DNA from 3 places in the Hafnia alvei genome. Region 3 is predicted to be linked to each of the others. Evidence: predicted binding sites of a transcription regulator. Region 3 holds the regulator's gene; each other region holds the start of a gene.
What was found. The regulator CRP, encoded in region 3, controls carbon source genes, mostly activating them, when cyclic AMP is high. The targets are predictions, from matches to a motif close to ATGTGANNNNNNTCACAT.
Positions count from the first base shown of each region.

Region 1: the regulator CRP is predicted to act here: its motif matches at 2,305-2,322, upstream of adhE (bifunctional acetaldehyde-CoA/alcohol dehydrogenase).
Region 2: the regulator CRP is predicted to act here: its motif matches at 1,099-1,116, upstream of yrbN (protein YrbN).

Region 1 is NZ_OZ061315.1:2,170,860-2,174,145, forward strand. Features, by position in the region: gene adhE (bifunctional acetaldehyde-CoA/alcohol dehydrogenase) at 1-2,042, opposite strand, end outside; gene AB3Y96_RS10370 (YchE family NAAT transporter) at 2,636-3,280, shown strand.
Region 2 is NZ_OZ061315.1:592,715-596,000, forward strand. Features, by position in the region: gene pnp (polyribonucleotide nucleotidyltransferase) at 1-9, shown strand, start outside; gene nlpI (lipoprotein NlpI) at 133-1,017, shown strand; gene yrbN (protein YrbN) at 1,123-1,197, shown strand; gene AB3Y96_RS02810 (DEAD/DEAH family ATP-dependent RNA helicase) at 1,190-3,130, shown strand.
Region 3 is NZ_OZ061315.1:4,451,662-4,454,947, forward strand. Features, by position in the region: gene AB3Y96_RS20755 (LysR substrate-binding domain-containing protein) at 1-779, shown strand, start outside; gene AB3Y96_RS20760 (OsmC family protein) at 783-1,190, opposite strand; gene crp (cAMP-activated global transcriptional regulator CRP) at 1,521-2,153, shown strand; gene AB3Y96_RS20770 (YccS/YhfK family putative transporter) at 2,197-3,286, shown strand, end outside.

The DNA of each region.
Region 1 (3,286 bases), 2.3 Mb from region 3:
AGCTTCAGCGCTTGCAGAGCCTGACCGTCAGAGTATTCGTTAGCCAGAACCGAAACGTAAGCTTCCAGAGCATGAGTTACGGCATCCAGACCACCGAACGCACACAGTGATTTTGGCATGTTCATCACTAAGTTCGCATCAACGATCGCCATGTCTGGTGTCAATGCATAGTCAGCCAGTGGGTATTTCTGGCCTGTTGCATCGTCGGTGACCACGGCAAACGGAGTGACTTCTGAACCGGTACCTGAAGTGGTGGTGACGGCGATCATTTTCGCTTTCACGCCCATTTTAGGGAACTTGTAGATACGCTTACGGATATCCATGAAGCGCAGTGCCAGTTCTTCAAAGTGAGTTTCTGGATGTTCGTACATCACCCACATGATTTTCGCTGCGTCCATTGGTGAACCACCGCCCAACGCGATAATCACGTCTGGTTTGAAGGAGTTCATCAGCTCTGCACCTTTACGTACGATGCTCAGCGTTGGGTCAGCTTCAACTTCGAAGAAGACTTCAGTTTCGATACCGTGGCCTTTCAGGACTTTAGTGATCTGATCTGCGTAACCATTGTTGAACAGGAAGCGGTCAGTCACGATGAAGGCACGTTTTGCACCATCAGATGCTACTTCATCCAGCGCGATTGGCAGAGAGCCACGGCGGAAGTAGATAGATTTCGGAAGTTTATGCCACAACATGTTTTCTGCTCGCTTCGCCACGGTTTTTTTGTTCATCAGGTGTTTAGGCCCGACGTTTTCAGAGATGGAGTTACCACCCCAAGAACCACAACCCAGAGTCAAAGATGGAGCAAGTTTGAAGTTATACAGGTCACCGATACCACCTTGAGAAGCAGGGGTGTTGATCAGGATACGTGCAGTCTTCATTTTTTCGCCGAAGTAATTTACACGCTCAGGCTGGTTATCCTGATCGGTGTACAGGCAAGAGGTATGGCCGATACCACCCATCTCAACCAATTTCTCAGCTTTAGTGACAGCTTCTTCAAAGTTTTTAGCGCGGTACATTGCCAGCGTTGGAGACAGTTTTTCATGAGCGAATGGTTCAGACTCATCAACAACTTTCACTTCACCAATGAGGATCTTGGTGGTCGCTGGAACAGTAATGCCGGCCATTTTTGCAATTTCAGTGGCTGGCTGACCTACGATAGCCGCGTTCAGGCCGCCATTTTTCAGGATGATATCCTGAACGGCTTTCAATTCTTTACCTTGCAGCATGTAACCGCCGTGAGTGGCGAAACGCTCACGTACTGCGTCATACACGGAGTCAACCACGATAACAGACTGTTCTGAAGCACAGATCACGCCGTTGTCGAAGGTTTTAGACATCAAGATAGAAGCAACAACACGTTTAATGTCGGCAGTTTCGTCAACAACAACCGGTGTGTTACCTGCACCAACGCCGATAGCAGGCTTACCAGAGCTATACGCTGCTTTAACCATGCCCGGGCCACCGGTGGCCAGAATCAGGTTAATGTCTGGGTGATGCATCAGTTGATTAGACAGTTCAACGCTTGGTTGATCGATCCAGCCGATGATATCTTTTGGCGCGCCAGCTGCGATAGCTGCCTGCAGAACGATATCTGCCGCTTTATTCGTCGCATTTTTGGCACGAGGGTGCGGAGAGAAGATGATACCGTTACGGGTTTTCAGGCTGATAAGTGCCTTGAAGATTGCCGTGGACGTTGGGTTAGTTGTTGGCACGATACCGCAGATGATACCGATAGGTTCTGCGATAGTGATAGTACCGAACGTGTCATCCTGAGACAGGATGCCACAGGTTTTTTCATCTTTATAAGCGTTATAGATATATTCGGATGCAAAGTGGTTTTTAATCACTTTATCTTCCACGATACCCATACCTGATTCCTCAACGGCTAATTTAGCCAACGGGATACGGGCATCAGCAGCAGCCAGAGCGGCGGCGCGGAAGATTTTATCTACTTGCTCTTGAGTGTAATTGGCAAACTCACGCTGGGCTTTTTTAACACGTGCTACTAACGCATCTAGTTCAGCGATATTGGTTACAGCCATAATGCTCTCCTGATAATGTTAAACTTTTTTAGTCAATGAGCCGCACAAGCAACAAGTATAGACAGATAAATGTGCTCTCTTTCAGAAACTTCACTTACTGAAAAGTTCCCGTTGGCTGATTTGCTAAAACAGCTTAGCTAGCAGTGGAGAAGTAAAGCCTGTGTGAAACATGAACGGTTTGGCTTTCTGCTAATCAGTGGGCCAGATGATAATAGCAGGCCTTTACTGTGACTCTGAGCTTACCCATTCTTAGGTAGTTGTTTTGTGATTTGAATCACAAAAATGCCAAGCTGACACCTTTCAGCAATATGATACTGAGAGTCTTTATCATTAACGGGCAAAAGCGTCGAATTTTGCAGCGAAGTATCGATAAAATAACAATTTTGCAACAATGAGCCTCTTTTTACGCTTCTGAGTAAATGGAGTAAGAAATTAATACATTGAGCATAGATCGGGGCCATTATTTCCATTACATTACGCCGCAAGAACGTATCACTTCTATTGTGATTTGCTAACATTGTTCACCAAGTGGGTTTGCTAGTGACAATGTTGAAAATGACAGTCGCATTATTAATCTGGTTTTGGAGAGCATGGTGAGCCAGTCTTTGCTGGATTTATCTGGTTACATTAAGTTTTTTGTTGGTCTCTTCGCGTTGGTAAACCCAGTAGGTATTCTGCCGGTGTTTATTAGCATGACGAGCTATCAGGCGGTTGCGGCACGCAACAAAACCAATCTGACGGCCAATACGTCAGTTGCCATCATTTTGATCTCTTCTTTATTGCTGGGCGATTCAATATTGATGTTCTTCGGCATCTCGATTGATTCCTTCCGTATTGCGGGGGGCATCTTGGTGGTGACCATTGCGATGTCGATGATTAGCGGGAAACTGGGCGAAGATAAGCAGAATAAACAAGAAAAATCAGAAACTGCGATCCGAGAAAATGTAGGCGTTGTACCGTTGGCATTGCCATTAATGGCTGGACCCGGCGCAATCAGCTCAACGATTGTTTGGAGTTCTCGCTACCACGGTTGGCAAAACCTGCTTGGGTTTTCCCTGGCCATTATTCTGTTTGCGTTCTGTTGTTGGCTACTATTTAGGGCTGCACCGTTGCTGGTCCGCCTGCTCGGTCAAACAGGCATTAACGTCATCACGCGAATCATGGGTTTGCTATTAATGGCGTTAGGTATTGAATTTATTGTTACAGGCCTGCGATCTATATTCCCCGGACTGTTATAACCCATC
Region 2 (3,286 bases), 3.9 Mb from region 3:
GCTGAATAACAAGCCGTTCAGTATTACGGCTTCCTGCATAGGTGGGAAGCCGTTTGTTACGCAAATACAGGATGTATTTGCTTATATGGATGATAGGAAATCAATCCGATGTTGGTCTTCGGGAGTTGGGAAATGAAGCCTATCTTGCGCTGGTGTTACGTTGCGACAGCAATTCTGCTGGCAGGATGCAGCAACCTTGATTGGCGTAAAGACGAAGTACTAGCAATTCCGTTACAGCCTTCGCTGCAACAGGAAGTCATGCTGGCGCGCATGGAACAAATCCTTGCCAGCCGTGCATTGACAGATGATGAACGCGCACAGCTTTTATATGAGCGCGGAGTACTGTATGATAGTCTCGGACTGAGGGCTTTAGCGCGTAACGATTTTTCGCAAGCGCTGGCTATTCGTCCTGATATGCCAGAAGTTTTTAACTATCTGGGGATTTACTTAACGCAGGCTGGCAATTTTGATGCCGCCTATGAAGCGTTTGATTCTGTACTAGAGCTTGATCCAACTTATAACTACGCGCGTTTAAACCGAGGCATCGCACTGTATTATGGTGGTCGATACCCGTTAGCGCAGGATGATCTGCAGGCGTTTTATCAAGACGATCCCAATGATCCATTCCGTTCGTTATGGCTTTACCTTGTGGAACGTGAAATCGATCCAAAGAAAGCCACTGCCTCGCTGGAACAGCGATATAACAAGGCGAACAGGAATCAATGGGGATGGAATATTGTCGAATTCTACCTGGGCACCATCAATCAGAAAACATTGATGACACGCTTACAGGAAGATGCAACGGATAACACTTCGCTCGCTGAGCATCTCAGTGAAACTGACTTCTATTTAGGTAAATATTACCTGAGTCTGGGGGACAAGAGCAGTGCCTCTGCGCTGTTCAAACTGACGGTTGCCAACAACGTACATAACTTTGTTGAGCACCGCTATGCACTGTTGGAATTGGCGCTTTTGGGCCAAGAGCAAGACGACCTATCAGAATCGGACCAGCAATAGCTGACGAACAACTACGCCTATACTTTTTAATTGCTTTATCACCTCCTTGAGGTGAGGGCTTTTTGTTCGTTATTTAATCTAATTTGAGCCGGTTCACACTTTTCAATGAAAATCATTGTCCATTTTCTAGACGAGTTATGTAGACTGGCCGCCATCAATGAGGCACGTGTACATGGCTGAGTTCGAAACTTCTTTTGCTGACCTAGGGTTAGCTGCACCAATTATCCAAGCCCTGACAGATCTGGGCTACGAAAAACCGTCTCCTATCCAGGCGGAATGTATTCCTCACCTTTTAAATGGCCGTGACGTTCTGGGTATGGCTCAGACTGGTTCCGGTAAAACAGCGGCGTTCTCTTTACCGCTGCTGCACAATATTGATCCAAGCCTGAAAGCACCACAGGTGCTGGTTCTGGCTCCAACTCGTGAGCTGGCAGTTCAGGTTTCTGAAGCGATGGCTGACTTCGCTAAACACATGAACGGCGTAAACGTTGTTGCTCTGTACGGTGGCCAACGCTACGACGTACAGCTGCGCGCTCTGCGTCAGGGACCACAAATTGTTGTGGGTACTCCTGGTCGTCTGCTTGACCACCTGAAACGTGGCACCCTGAACCTGTCTAACCTGAGCGGTTTGGTTCTGGATGAAGCTGATGAAATGCTGCGTATGGGCTTCATCGAAGACGTTGAAACCATCATGGCGCAGATCCCAGCACAGCACCAAACGGCGCTGTTCTCGGCAACCATGCCAGAAGCTATTCGTCGTATTACCCGTCGCTTCATGAAAGAGCCACAGGAAGTACGCATTCAGTCAAGCATCACTACACGTCCAGACATCAGCCAGAGCTACTGGACTGTGTTCGGTATGCGTAAAAACGAAGCGCTGGTTCGCTTCCTTGAAGCTGAAGATTTTGATGCTGCAATCATCTTCGTACGTACCAAAAATGCCACTCTGGAAGTTGCAGAAGCGTTGGAACGTAGCGGTTACAGCAGCGCTGCATTGAATGGCGATATGAATCAGGCTCTGCGTGAGCAGACTCTGGAGCGTCTGAAAGACGGTCGTTTGGATATCCTGATTGCAACTGACGTTGCTGCACGTGGTCTGGACGTTGACCGTATCAGTCTGGTTGTTAACTATGACATCCCTATGGACTCAGAGTCTTACGTTCACCGTATCGGCCGTACCGGTCGTGCTGGCCGTGCTGGTCGCGCATTGCTGTTCGTTGAGAACCGCGAACGTCGTCTGCTGCGCAACATTGAACGCATCATGAAGCTGACTATTCCAGAAGTTGAAATCCCGAATGCTGAATTGCTGGGTCAACGTCGTCTGGCTAAGTTTGCCGCTAAAGTTCAGCAGCAGCTGGAAAGCAGCGATCTGGACAAATACCGCGATCTGCTGACTAAACTGCAGCCGGAAGATGAGCTGGATATGGAAACTCTGGCCGCGGCATTGCTGAAAATGGCACAGGGCGAACGTCCACTGATCCTGCCACCAGATCCAGTTATGGAACGTCGTCCACGTCGCGAATTCCGTGACCGTGACGATCGCAACGAACGCGGCGGTGATCGTTTCGCTCGTCGTGGCGACCGTGAGCCACGTGAACCACGTGAAGCCCGCGAAGGCGCAGCCCCACGTCGTGAACGTCGTGAAGCTGGTGATATGGAACTGTACCGTATTGAAGTTGGCCGTGATGATGGTGTTGAAGTTCGTCATATCGTTGGCGCTATCGCTAACGAAGGTGATATCAGCAGCCGTTACATTGGTAACATCAAGCTGTTTGCTTCCCACTCAACTATCGAGCTGCCTAAAGGTATGCCAGGTGATCTGCTGTCTCATTTCACCCGTACCCGTATCCTCAACAAGCCGCTGAACATGCAGCTGATGGGTGATGCTCCGGCACGCGAACCACGTCGTGAGCGCCCAGCAGGCGATCGCGGTGGCCGCAACTTCGGTGGTGGTCGTGAAGGTGGTGAGCGTCGTAACTTCGGCGGACGCGATGGTGCACCTCGTCGTGATGACCGTCGCGGTAGCAGCGATCGTAGCGCAGCACCACGCGGCCCACGTCGTGATGATGCAGCACAGCCGCCACGCCGTCGTACTCCTAGCAACGACGCGTAATCGCGCTGTTCTAAACTAGAACATATCAAGCCAACCCTCGGGTTGGCTTTTTTTTTGCTTTTTATTTATCGGCTTTTCTCTATCTGGCTGCTTTCTGTGTAGTTATTCCCATAAGTTTATTTCTTGCCTTTGAAATACGTTTTATCGGCGTATCAT
Region 3 (3,286 bases):
ATACGTTAAACACACAGCTTATCGTGCGCGGGGCCAAAGGAATGATGCTAACTGAAACAGGCAGCGCATTTGCGGCACGCTCGCAGCTTATTTTGGAGGAATTACAACGTGCGGCAGACGAAATTGAACAAATTAGCCAATATTCTCAAGGCTCTGTCTCCGTAGGTTTTTCTTCGCTAATTACCTTAACCGTGTTTCCCCAAGCGGCTGATACCTTTAAGTGTCAGTTTCCACAGGCCAACATACATGCCAAAGAGGCTCAGCTCTCGACGCTTCTACCGGCTTTACGTGAAGGCAAATTAGATTTCGCCATCGGCACATTAACCGCTGAAACGACGCCAATGGATCTCGTACGTGAGCCGCTGTTTGAATCGCCCTTTTGCATTATCGCCCACCGAGACAACCCATTTGCTCAGGCAAAATCGTTAGAAGAGTTGAAGCACGCAAAATGGTTGATACCCGAAACTGATATGGGCTACTACCAACAGCTAGAATTAGCGATGGGGAATTTTTACCTCCAGCTTAGCCAATCACCGATCCGAACCGACTCCGTGGTTTGCGCATTAAGCATGGTACAACAGGCACAATACCTTACCATCGTGGCTCGGGCGATGCGGGCGCCACTGGGGCTAGAGAATACACTCTGTTCATTGCCTATCGACGATCTACCCACCGCTCAGTATTGCGTGTTCTATTCACGAAAATCGCCGCTAACCTTAACAGCACGGCGATTCTTGGATTTATTGCGTTGGGAATGCCAGAACTATGCTTGGGAGTAGTCGTTACTCAACCACGATAGCCTCAAAGCTGTGGGTAATATTCACCGCTTGGCCTAACATCAGCGCTACCGAGCAATACTTTTCAGCAGATAATGCAACCGCACGTTCAACGGCTTTATCGGTCAGCCCTTTGCCGGTGACGATAAAATGCAGATTAATGTGAGTAAACAAACGAGGAGCTTCTTCGCGGCGCTCAGAGGTTAATTTCACTTCACAGTCGCGCACGTCCATTCGCCCTTTCTGCAAAATAGACACCACGTCAATCGCACTGCATCCGCCCGCAGACATGAGCACCATTTCCATTGGGCTTGGTGCTTTATCGCCAGCGTTTCCATCCATAAGGATCTGGTGTCCTGAAGCAGATTCACCCAGAAAAGTCATCCCTTCAACCCATTTCACTCGTGCCTGCATGTTTATCACCCCTTTGGTTAAATTTTGGCATCAGACTACGCTTTCTATGAAAAACAGGCAATCCGAGGCCTCACTTCTTGATGCTGAAGCGAGACAACACAAGACACCTGCACAAAGCTGTGCTACAAACTATGCCGAAATGGATCTTTATGGATTGAAACGGGTATAGATCAATAACTATAGGAAATAATTACCTTAGCCTATTACTCTATATCTCGATTATGAAGTGCTATAACAAGTTAATAAGCAAAGCCCCGTGCCACGATAAGCACACTGTCAGGATCAGTATCCCGATATTAGGGCAGCGATAACAACAGAGGATAATAGCGAATGGTTCTCGGCAAACCGCAAACAGACCCGACTCTTGAATGGTTCTTGTCTCATTGCCATATCCACAAGTATCCGTCCAAAAGTACCCTGATCCACCAAGGTGAAAAGGCTGAAACCCTGTACTACATCGTTAAGGGCTCCGTTGCTGTATTGATTAAAGATGAAGAAGGCAAAGAAATGATCCTTTCTTATCTGAATCAGGGCGATTTCATTGGTGAACTAGGCTTATTTGAGGAAGGGCAAGAACGTAGCGCCTGGGTTCGTGCAAAAACCGCCTGTGAAGTGGCTGAAATTTCTTACAAGAAATTCCGCCAGCTCATTCAGGTCAATCCAGATATTCTGATGCGCCTGTCTGCTCAGATGGCTAGCCGTTTACAGGTTACCTCTGAAAAAGTCGGCAACCTTGCGTTCTTGGACGTAACCGGTCGTATCGCTCAGACCCTGCTTAATCTGGCCAAACAGCCGGATGCCATGACTCATCCAGATGGTATGCAGATCAAGATCACTCGTCAGGAAATCGGCCAGATCGTTGGCTGTTCCCGTGAAACCGTTGGTCGTATTCTGAAGATGCTGGAAGATCAAAACCTGATCTCCGCACACGGAAAAACCATCGTCGTTTACGGCACTCGCTGATAAATGATGCCCGTGTAGCCTTGCTGCACGGGTTTCTTTAGCTATGTGGCGGCGGTTCATCTACCACCCGGAAGTCAACTACGCACTGCGTCAAACGCTGGTGCTGTGTCTTCCTGTGCTATTCGGCCTGTTGATAGGTAATCTACAACTCGGGCTGATGTTCTCTTTAGTTCCCGCCTGCTGCAATATCGCTGGGCTCGATACACCTCATAAACGCTTTATCAAACGATTAGTCGTTGGCGGCAGCTTATTTGCCTTCAGCAGTTTTCTGCTACAGCAATGCTTACTCTGGCAAATTCCCCTACCGTTGATCATGCTCGGTTTAGCCTTGTTACTGGGCGTTAACGGTGAGATTAGCCCACTTCACGCGCGGCTCATGCCTGCTGCGCTGGTTGCCTCTATTTTTACCCTGAGTATGGCTGGAAGCGTGCCTATCTGGCACGGGCCACTGCTGTATATTGTCGGCACGATTTGGTATGGCGCCTTCACTTGGTTTTGGTTCCTGTTGTGGAAAGGGCAACCGATCCGCGAAAACCTAAGCCAGCTATACATCCAGCTTGGCGACTACATGGAAGCCAAATACAGCCTACTAACTCAGCATATCGATCCTGAAACCGCGCTGCCTCCGTTGCTGCAACGCCAGCAAAAAGTGATGGATCTCATTACCCAGATCTATCAACAAATGCACATGCTGTCATTGGTGCACAACCCAGAATACAAACGCCTGCTGCGCTATTTTCAGGTCGCGCTAGACTTACAAGAACACATCACCGTTAGCCTGTCTCAGCCTGATGAAGTACAAAAGCTGGTAGAAAAAAGCCAAGCCGAAGCGATAATACGCCGCAATGCTCAGGTCATTACAGAACGGCTCAAAACGGTTGCCGACGATATTCTGTACCACCGCTATCCTCAGCACTTCTCGATGGATATTGAACTATCAGCGCTCGAAAAGCTGGCCAATCAGCATCCAGATAACCCCGTTGGCAAATTCTGTTACTACCATTTTAGCCGCGTGGCTCGCCTGCTAGAACGCCAACGCCCATTATATCAACGCAATCTGATGTCCACCCAGCAGCGGCTTCCTTTCTGGCCTGCGCTGCGTGCTTATCTTTCGTTAAAATCAGTAGCGCTGC